DNA from 3 places in the Sinorhizobium sojae CCBAU 05684 genome. Region 3 is predicted to be linked to each of the others. Evidence: riboswitches for the same ligand, from Rfam matches in the RefSeq annotation. Region 3 holds a riboswitch; each other region holds the start of a gene.
The links. Region 3 has a riboswitch for thiamine pyrophosphate ahead of thiB (thiamine ABC transporter substrate binding subunit). Riboswitches for the same ligand answer to the same signal wherever they lie in the genome.
Positions count from the first base shown of each region.

Region 1 (3,270 bases), on a different replicon from region 3:
AGCGTCTCGTCGTGGAAATTGCGTGCCGTCTCCGGATCGAGCGAGAGATTGAACTGGTCTTCCCAGCGGAACTCGAAGCGGGCGCGCGAAAGCGCGTCGTCGCGGATGCGGGCGGCAGGGTGCCCCTTCGCGAGGTCGGCTGCATGAGCGGCGATCTTATAGGTGATCACGCCCACCTTGACGTCGTTGCGGTCGGGCAGACCCAGATGCTCCTTTGGCGTCACGTAGCAGAGCATGGCGGTGCCGAACCAACCGATCATCGCCGCGCCGATACCGGAGGTGATGTGGTCGTAGCCAGGCGCGATATCGGTCGTCAGGGGCCCGAGCGTGTAGAAGGGCGCCTCGCCGCAGGTCGCAAGCTGCTTGTCCATGTTCTCCTTGATCTTGTGCATCGGCACATGGCCGGGGCCCTCGATCATCACCTGGCAGTCCTTCGCCCAGGCGATCTTCGTCAGCTCGCCGAGCGTTTCGAGCTCGGCGAATTGCGCTCGGTCGTTGGCGTCGGCGATCGAGCCGGGCCGCAGGCCGTCGCCGAGCGAGAAGGAGACGTCATAGGCGCGGCAGATGTCGCAGATTTCCTCGAAATGTTCGTAGAGGAAGCTCTCGCGGTGGTGATGCAGACACCACTTGGCCATGATCGAACCGCCGCGCGACACGATCCCGGTGACGCGATCGACGGTAAGGGGAACGTAGTGCAGCCGCACGCCGGCATGGATGGTGAAATAGTCGACGCCCTGTTCGGCCTGCTCGATCAGCGTGTCGCGGAAGACCTCCCAGGTGAGGTCCTCGGCGATGCCGCCGACTTTCTCAAGCGCCTGATAGAGCGGCACCGTGCCGATCGGCACCGGTGAGTTGCGGATGATCCATTCGCGGATATTGTGGATATTGCGCCCCGTAGAAAGGTCCATGACCGTGTCGGCGCCCCAGCGGGTCGCCCAGACCATCTTTTCGACCTCTTCGGCCATCGACGAGGTGACGGCGGAATTGCCGATATTGGCGTTGATCTTCACCAGGAAGTTGCGGCCCATGATCATCGGCTCGGATTCCGGATGATTGATATTGGCGGGAATGATCGCCCGGCCGCTGGCGACCTCCTGACGAACGAATTCCGGCGTGACGAAATCGGGGATCGCGGCGCCGAAGCTCTCGCCGTCGCGCGTGAGCGCTTGCTTTGCGGCTTTGCGGCCGAGATTCTCGCGAATGGCGATGAATTCCATTTCCGGCGTGATGATCCCGGCTCTGGCATAGGCGAGCTGGGTGACGGCCCGGCCCGGCTTGGCGCGAAGCGGCTGATGGCGAATGGGGAATTCCGGCGTCAGCCGCTCGCCGGTGGCAAAGCCGTTGTCCTCCGCCTTGACCGCACGGCCCTCGTAGCTTTCCACGTCGCCGCGCGCCAGGAGCCAGTCTTGGCGCAGCCGCGGCAGACCTTGGTCAATGCGGATGTCGGCGTCTTCGAGCGTATAGGGGCCGGAGGAATCATAGACGGTGACCGGCGGTTCGCCCGAGGTCGGATGCAGCGCGATCTCGCGCATCGGCACGCGGAGATCGGGATGGAGCTCGCCTGGTTTGTAGACCTTTTTCGACGCGGGAAGAGGTCCCTGCGTGACGGAAATCGTGGAGAGAGGCTTGAAAACATTCATTCTTGAGGCTCCAATTTTCGCGTTGGAGACCCAGTTCTGAAGCCGGAAGGATGAAAAGACGCTGCGCCGACGAACCGTGAAACAACGGAATCCTGGCATTCGCACGTCTGCACCGTCCCTACGCCAGTATGAACTGGATCAGGTTCAACGGGTCACTGCGCGCTGCAGCAGTATCTCAGCCCCTTGCCGGGACCCCCCTGGTGAATGACGCCCATAGTCACCGATATCGCCGCGCCGTCAAGATGGTTTTTCGAGCTCCAGCGAGACATTGGCAGTGGACTGCCCGCGTTTCTCGCCTCCCGTTTGGTTGGAACATCAAGGCGCAGGGACTATTCTTCCTTAGAAACTGATTGCGATCAGTGCGGTCAGGCGCAGCCTTGGCGATAGTGGACGGAACGGTAATAAGGAGCGTGTCCTGATCAGAAAGCTCAGGGAGAAGGCCTTCCACTGGCGGAGGCGAAAGTGGGGAAAACAGCCCGGGTCGACTCCCGTGTCATCGATGCGCGGCTTCTGGGGGCTGATGTGGGCCTATTGGTTTTCCGAGAAATGGCAGGAGGCCTGGGGACTGGCAGCGGTCATCGTCGTGCTGACGGCCCTGTCGGCAATGGCGAGCGTCTGGTTCGCCGAGGCCTCGGGCGAACTCGTCAGCGCGATTGCCTTTCTCCATCATCCGCAAAATCCGACGACGCTCAGCTCCATCCTTACCATCGCGGCGACGCTCGCCACGATCATGGTGCTGAAATCGATCGGGTTCACGGCCGTGCGCCACTTCTTCTCGACGACCTTGCATCGCAAATGGCGCGCCTGGCTCGACCAGCGCTTCAATGACGCGCTGCTCGGCCGCAATCATACCCATCTTCATTTGCAGCGCGGGGTGGCGGAAGCCATCCCCACATCGGTGGGGGTGCCGGACAACATCGACCAGCGCATCCAGGAATCGATCAAGGGCATGACCGGCGGCGCCATCGGGCTTGCCATGGGCGTTGCCGGCGTGACCCTGTCGCTCTACTTCGTCGGCGGCAGGATCATCGAGACCTCCACCGAGGTCAGCGGACTGGAATTTCTCGGCAGCTATGGCAGTGCCTTTCTGACGCTCTTCGCCGTCGCCGCCTATGTTCCCTTGAACACCTATATCGCGGTCAAGCTCGGTGCGATCCAGCAGCGGCTGGACGTCCGAATGCAATGGGCCGAGGGCAGCTATCGCCGTGAACTGACGACGCTTCTCCATCGCAGCTTCCACATCGCGGCCTCGCACGGGGAACGGGTGCAGAAACGCATCCACAGGCGGCGCTATCGCGACATCGACCAGACCTGGTCGAACCTGAACATACTGACGGCGTGCTATTTGGGCTTCGAGCTCGTCTACAATTTCTTCGGCCAGCGCATCGTCGCCTATGCTCCCGGTCTGCTTCCCTATGTCGAGGGCAAGGTAACGCTGCAGGGCTATGTCACCGGAGCGGAGCTTGCCAATGCGATCATCAATGATTGCTCCTGGTTCATCCACGTCATGCCCGACATAGCGAGGCTCAGAGCGAACGCGCGCCGCGTCACCGATCTGGCCAATGCGATCGAGGACGTTCAGCAGCCGCGCGCCTTCTATGCCCGAACGGGCCATGCGGAGCTGCACCGG
Region 1 is NZ_CP023068.1:132,910-136,179, forward strand. Features, by position in the region: gene thiC (phosphomethylpyrimidine synthase ThiC) at 1-1,640, opposite strand, end outside; TPP riboswitch at 1,738-1,849, opposite strand; gene SJ05684_RS18365 (ABC transporter ATP-binding protein/permease) at 2,140-3,270, shown strand, end outside.
Region 1: it holds a riboswitch for thiamine pyrophosphate, as region 3 does, so the genes downstream of both, thiC (phosphomethylpyrimidine synthase ThiC) here and thiB (thiamine ABC transporter substrate binding subunit) in region 3, are expected to answer to the same signal.

Region 2 (3,270 bases), on a different replicon from region 3:
AACCGGCAGATCGGCGGCGAAGACGTGCATTTCGCCTGGGGCTACGGCGGCCAGATGCTTTATATCGTGCCGGCCTTAAAGCTGACCGTGGTGATGACCTCTGAACAGGATGGCCCTTCCGCCCGTACCGGCTACCGGGATGCGCTGCACGGCGTCCTCGCGAATATCATCGATACACTGAAGGCCGACTGATGAAATCCTCCGCCCTCGTGAACCGCAGGAACGCACGACACTGCAGGAAAAAGACCGCCACGAAACGCGTGGTTTCGTGGCGACCGATGATGCCGGTGCCCGCTCCCGGCTATGCAGTCGGCTGCTTGGTCTTCCTGAGATAGGGAAGAACGGTCTCGAAGGAGCCGAAGCGCTGGACGGCATCCTCATTGGACACGGCAGCCGTGATGATGACATCCTCGCCCTGTTTCCAGTTGGCAGGCGTTGCCACCTGATGCTTGGTGGTGAGCTGGATCGAATCGATCGCCCGCAGGATCTCATCGAAATTGCGGCCGGTGGTCATCGGATAGCTCAACATCAGTTTGATCTTCTTGTCGGGACCAATGACGTAGACCGAACGCACGGTCGCATTGTCGGCCGGCGTGCGGCCCTCGGAGGTGTCTCCGGCGTCAGCGGGCAGCATGTCGTAAAGCTTGGCGACCTTGAGTTCACGGTCGCCGATCAGCGGATATTCGACGTCAAAGCCCGTCGCGAGCTTGATGTCGCTCTTCCACTTGGCATGGCTCTCGACCGGATCGACGGAGATGCCGATGATCTTGACCCCGCGTTTGCGGAATTCGCTTTCGACTCCCGCCATGGCGCCGAGTTCGGTGGTGCATACGGGCGTAAAATTCTTCGGGTGGGAGAAGAGGACCGCCCATCCGTCGCCGATCCATTCGTGGAAATTGATCGTGCCGTGCGTTGTCTCGGCTGTGAAATCGGGGGCAGTGTCGTTGATGCGCAGGGCCATGATGTGCTCCTTTCCTGTCGGAGGAATTGCGCAAGGATAGCGCAAACAGCAGAGTTTTCGAGCGCGAAACGCGTCGTCGCACTCAACAATGAGAGAGATCGTCCATCTACGCGTCAGTCAGCGGGTATGCCAGGAGCCGCGCCGCATCGCGTTGACACCCCCACGCCACTGACGCATAGAATACCGCCATTCCGAGGGGTGCGCCGGGCGGCGCTGAGACGGTGGTGAGCCGGACCCTTGAACCTGATCCGGGTCATGCCGGCGTAGGAACGGAATGGGTCGCCCGCCGGCAAGCCAGCCCACTTCTTCGTCCGCCCGGATCTCCGTGATGTCAGTCGGGGGATCGATCGATGACGCCTCTTTGCCCCAATGCACCGGTGGCGCTTACCATAGCCGGATCGGATTCGGGCGGCGGCGCCGGCATTCAGGCCGATCTGAAGACCTTCTCGGCGCTCGGGGTTTATGGGGCAAGCGTCGTTACGGCCGTCACCGCCCAGAACACAATGGGGGTTGCCGCGGTGGAGGACGTCTCGGCCGGCATGGTCGCGGCGCAGATGGAGGCGGTCTTTTCGGACCTCGACGTGAAGGCGGTGAAGATCGGCATGGTGTCGCGCCGGGAGACGATTGCCGTCATCGCCGATGGTCTGCGCCGCTTCAAAAGGCTTGCGGTCGTCGATCCGGTCATGATTGCGACGTCCGGCGACCGTCTGTTGCAATCGGATGCGATTGCCGTTCTCATCGATGAACTGCTGCCTTTGGCACTCGTCGCAACTCCCAACCTGCCTGAAGCGGCACTTCTGACAGGGCGTCCCATCGCCGAGAACGAAGCGGAGATGGCGCGCCAGGCCGAAGCGCTCATGAAGACCGGGGCCCGTTCCGTGCTGGTCAAAGGTGGACACCTGGCGGGTGGCGAGGCCACGGACTTTTTCTTCGACGGCCAAAAGCTGCTGCGTCTCCCGGCGGCGCGCATTGAGACGCATAACGATCATGGTACCGGCTGCACGCTTTCGGCCGCGATCGCCGCAGGCCTGGCATCGGGACAACCGCTCGCCGAAGCGGTCCGCGCAGCCAAGCACTATCTGCATGGCGCGATTTCCGCCGCCCATGGCCTGAAGATAGGGCATGGGCGGGGACCCGTGCATCATTTCCATCACTGGTGGAACTCTTGACGCTGGCATTTGCCCAAAAATCGAAGCCGATTTTCGGAATGCTCATGCGCAGATTCAAAGAGATACGGCGACCTTTGCGTGTGTGAAAAGACGCGCGGCGCTGTAATTGGAGGAATTGGCGGCCCCATGCCCTGCTATTGCCACGGTTGAGCTGGAAAAGGCTATCCTCTATGGTTAACGAAAGACAGCGGGGTCTGGCGATATGCACTTTCTTGCTCGTCGACTGGAGGCTTTCAATCGTGACGAACTGCCGGACTGGCGGCAGTCGCCCAGCCTATTGCGGCATGCGCTTCTATTCGTGCCCCGGCTTATCGAGTATTGCCTGTTTTACCTTGTGGCGTTCGGCGCCCTGGTGGCGGCGATCGTCTTCATGGTTGCGGCCTGGATCGTCGGCCTCGACCGCAAATCCAACCAATTGTGATCACGTGGTGCCCGCCGACCTGAGATCCCGCACGGCAAAGTCCGGGCCTGGACCTGTGTCGGCTGCGTGAGCACCCGGAGGCAAATCTGACTCAATCGCTTGAAGCGAAGAGAGGCGGCGATGTCGCCGCCATTATGCATCCTGCTTCCCTCGGAACAGACTTGAAGCCAAGGCTGCAGAAGGATGCCTGATTCAGGCGGCCGTGTAGCGCACCTCGGGTACATCCTGTTCGATATAGTATTTTCCGTAACGATGCCGGTATTTCTCTGCACCGTCGAAGTCGCTGTACTTCTGCAGTTCCTTCATATCGGTCTTATTGAGAATGACGCCGAGAACCTTGGCATCGATCTGCGGCTCGGAATTGAGGAGATCGCGCACGAGCCGGGTCGGTGTGCTGCCCCATTCGACGACGAAGAGAACGCCGTCGGCGAGCGGCGCGAAGGCCTTTGCGTCGACGACAGGGGCGAGTGCTGCGAGGTCGACCACGACATAGTCGAAGGAGTTGCGGGCGTTCTCGATCAGTCCGGCCATGGCTGGCGATGCCAGCAACTCATTACTCTGATGCCGCTTCTCATACGATTTGCCGCCGCCTGCGGGCAGGATTGCGAGTTTGGAGCGCTGATCCACTTTGATACCTGCGGGCCAAGTGGCCTCTCCAGTCAGCACCTCGACCAGCCCGCTGCGCGGCGGAGGCGTGATCAACTCGGCCAGGCCGGGTT
Region 2 is NZ_CP023068.1:735,129-738,398, forward strand. Features, by position in the region: gene SJ05684_RS21045 (serine hydrolase domain-containing protein) at 1-192, shown strand, start outside; gene SJ05684_RS21050 (peroxiredoxin) at 302-961, opposite strand; TPP riboswitch at 1,146-1,248, shown strand; gene thiD (bifunctional hydroxymethylpyrimidine kinase/phosphomethylpyrimidine kinase) at 1,312-2,130, shown strand; gene SJ05684_RS21060 (hypothetical protein) at 2,333-2,551, shown strand; gene SJ05684_RS21065 (polysaccharide biosynthesis tyrosine autokinase) at 2,744-3,270, opposite strand, start outside.
Region 2: it holds a riboswitch for thiamine pyrophosphate, as region 3 does, so the genes downstream of both, thiD (bifunctional hydroxymethylpyrimidine kinase/phosphomethylpyrimidine kinase) here and thiB (thiamine ABC transporter substrate binding subunit) in region 3, are expected to answer to the same signal.

Region 3 (3,270 bases):
AGATGGTTAGTCGGCTCGTCAAGAAGCAGAATGTCCGGTTCCGGCGCCATGACGCGCGCCAGCGCGGCGCGGCGCGCCTCACCGCCGGAAAGCCGTCTTGGATCTTCCTCCCCCGTCAATCCAAGATGCTGCAACAGATAGCTGACGCGATAGGGATCGTCGCCCGGGCCAAGCCCGGCCTCAGCATAGGCCTGCACGCTATCGAAGCCCTCGAAGTCCGGTGCCTGGTGCAGGTAACGGACCGTCGCCGAGGGATGGCGGAAGACCTCGCCGGATTGCGGCTCGGCGAGACCGGCCGCGATCTTCATCAGCGTCGACTTGCCGGAACCATTGCGGCCGACGAGGCAGATGCGGTCGCCGGGCTCCACCTGCAGACCGGCGCCGGCGAGAAGCGGCGTACCGCCGAAAGTGAGGAAGATATCGTCGAGTTTCAGGATTGGGGGCGCCAAGGCGTCAGGCTCCGGAAAGGTCATAAGGCCGGGCAAGTACGACCGCCCGGCCGGATTTCAGGGAAAAGCGAACGGGGCCTTCCGCCACATTGGAAATCGTCCGAGACGATCCGAAGGGAAGATGGAAACCGTCGAGGGGATAACGCGCGTTCTCGATGGTGAGGCCGGACAGCTCGGTGAAGCCGAGGATCGAGAACAGGCTGCCCTTGGGCAGATCGATCTCGCGCGAGCCCGGCCTCAGCGGATAGGCCTCTTCCTCGCCGGAGGTCATGAAGACCGCCAGCCCCTGTTCCGCGAGCGCGGCAAGCCGCAACAGATGCAGGAAGGCATGGTCGCTGCGGGTGCCGCCGAGCGCACCGGCAAAGATCAGCGATGTCGCGCCGCGCGAAAGCGCCGCCTCGACGGCGATTTCGCCATCGGTGGCGTTCTTCTCCGCCGGGTATTTTTCGCGCTGCACCTCGGCGAATTCCAGGAAGAGCGACTCGTCCGTCGAATCGAAGTCGCCCACCCAGAGATCCGGCACGACGCCAAGCGTTCTCGCATGGCGCATGCCGCCGTCGGCGGCGATAAACCGGCTGCCCGCCAGTTGCGCCGCCAGCCGCTTCGTCAACGTAAGCGGGCCGCCGAGAAGAATGGTGAAGGGTGATTGGCTCATGGCAGAAGCCCATAGCGCAAAGCGGCTCTGAAGGGAAAGGCCCGGCACCGCCGTTTGCGTCCATTTGCTTCGCCAACGTCACTCGCGCGGCTCGGGTTCCGGGCCATTGTCTGGCCCAAGCAGGTCCGCATGGATCCCGGGTGTCCGGCTATTTCCACCGCACCGACGGCGCACGCGTAGAATTCGGTCGGACCGGACCCGTCGATCATCGCGTAGGCATAGCCGCGCGCATCGCCGTCAGGCTTTCAAGAAGCAGCGCCTGGCCTATGCCCCGGCCGCGAGACGGACGAGCATGTCTGGTATCAACCTGTACCCCGCACCTTGTGACCGGCCGTGTTGAACAAAGTTCCCCGAGACGTGTTGAGCTTGTGAGGCTTCCGGCATCCTTCGTGGCGCAGACGGCTTGCGCGGCAAATCCCCCCAAAACTCCGCTTGCCTTGGCTGCCGCCGGAAGCTAAATCTGGACTGCTCTAACGGGGTGCCATCCGCCGGCTTTCGGACGATGGCTGAGAGGCGTCGCGCCAACCCGCGGAACCTGATCCGGATCATACCGGCGGAGGGATTAGAAGCGATCGGACCGACGCCCTTTTCCCGTGCAGCAAGAACAACAGGGAAGAGGTGCCCACATGCCCAGTTCATTCCATAGCAAGATATTCAACCGGCTTGCGATCGCCGCCTTTGTCCTCGCCGCCTCTTCCGCGAACACCCTTGCGGCGGAAAAGACGCTGACGATCTACACCTATGAGAGCTTCGTCAGCGAATGGGGTCCGGGCGCCAAGGTCGCCGAGGCTTTCGAGAAGACCTGCGGCTGCAAGGTCGACTATGTGGGCGTCGCCGATGGCGTCGAATTGCTGACGCGGCTGAAGCTCGAAGGCGAAGCCACGAAGGCCGACATCGTCCTCGGCCTCGACACCAACCTCATCGCGGAGGCCAAGGCCACCGGCTTCTTCGTGCCGCACGGCCTCGAAACCAAGGGGCTCCAGGTGCCCGGCGGCTTTACCGACGACGTATTCATTCCCTATGACTACGGCCACTTCGCCGTGGTCTATGACACGGAAGTGCTGAAGGAGCCGCCGAAGAGCCTGAAGGAACTGGTCGAAGGCGATCCGTCTCAGAAAATCGTCATCGAGGATCCGCGCACCTCGACGCCCGGCCTCGGCCTGCTGCTCTGGATCAAGTCGGTCTATGGCGACGAGGCGGGCGAAGCCTGGGCGAAGCTCAAGGATCGGGTGCTGACGGTCACCCCCGGCTGGTCGGAAGCCTACGGGCTCTTCACCAAGGGCGAGGCGCCGATGGTGCTTTCCTATACCACCTCGCCCGCCTATCACATGGTCGCCGAAGACACCGAACGCTATCAGGCGGCACCGTTCGCCGAGGGCCATTACATCCAGATCGAAGTGGCCGGCATGACGACGAATGCGGAGGATCCGGAACTTGCCCGGCAGTTTCTCGACTTCATGACCGGGCCTGAATTCCAGTCGATCATCCCGACGACCAACTGGATGATGCCGGTCGGCGAAACCAAGGAGCCCCTGCCCGACGCCTTCGGCAGGCTCGTCCAGCCGGAAAAGACCTTTCTGATGTCGCCGCAGGAAGTCGCCGACAACCGCAAGGCCTGGATCGACGAGTGGCTGGCGGCGATGAGCGAGAACTGAGGCTTGTTTGCCAGCGAGAACCGGATGACGATTGCCGCCGGAGGCTTGAGCCTCGGCGGCATTCTGCTTTTCGTCGGCCTTGCCGCGGCGGCTCTGCTCGCACGAGGCGACGCCGGTGGCGGCGGCGACCTTTTCGACGCCTATGTCTGGCGCGTCACCCGGTTCACATTGCTGCAGGCAAGCCTCTCGACCGGACTGTCGATCCTTTTTGCCATACCCGTTGCCCGCGCGCTTGCCCGCCAGGCCACCTTTCCCGGCCGCATCTGGCTGCTGCGTCTGATGGCGCTGCCGCTCGGGCTGCCCGCCCTCGTCGCCGCGCTCGGCCTGATCGAGGTCTGGGGCCGTCAAGGTCTTCTCAACAGGGCCCTGACGACCACCGGCATCGTCGAACCGATCAGCATCTACGGCCTTTTTGGCATCCTGCTGGCGCATGTCTTCTTCAACATGCCGCTGGCCGTGCGGCTGATGCTCGCCGGCCTCGAGCGCATACCGGGCGAATACTGGCGCACGT
Region 3 is NZ_CP023067.1:3,185,262-3,188,531, forward strand. Features, by position in the region: gene SJ05684_RS15535 (ABC-F family ATP-binding cassette domain-containing protein) at 1-449, opposite strand, end outside; gene SJ05684_RS15540 (thiamine diphosphokinase) at 454-1,104, opposite strand; TPP riboswitch at 1,569-1,683, shown strand; gene thiB (thiamine ABC transporter substrate binding subunit) at 1,731-2,759, shown strand; gene thiP (thiamine/thiamine pyrophosphate ABC transporter permease ThiP) at 2,784-3,270, shown strand, end outside.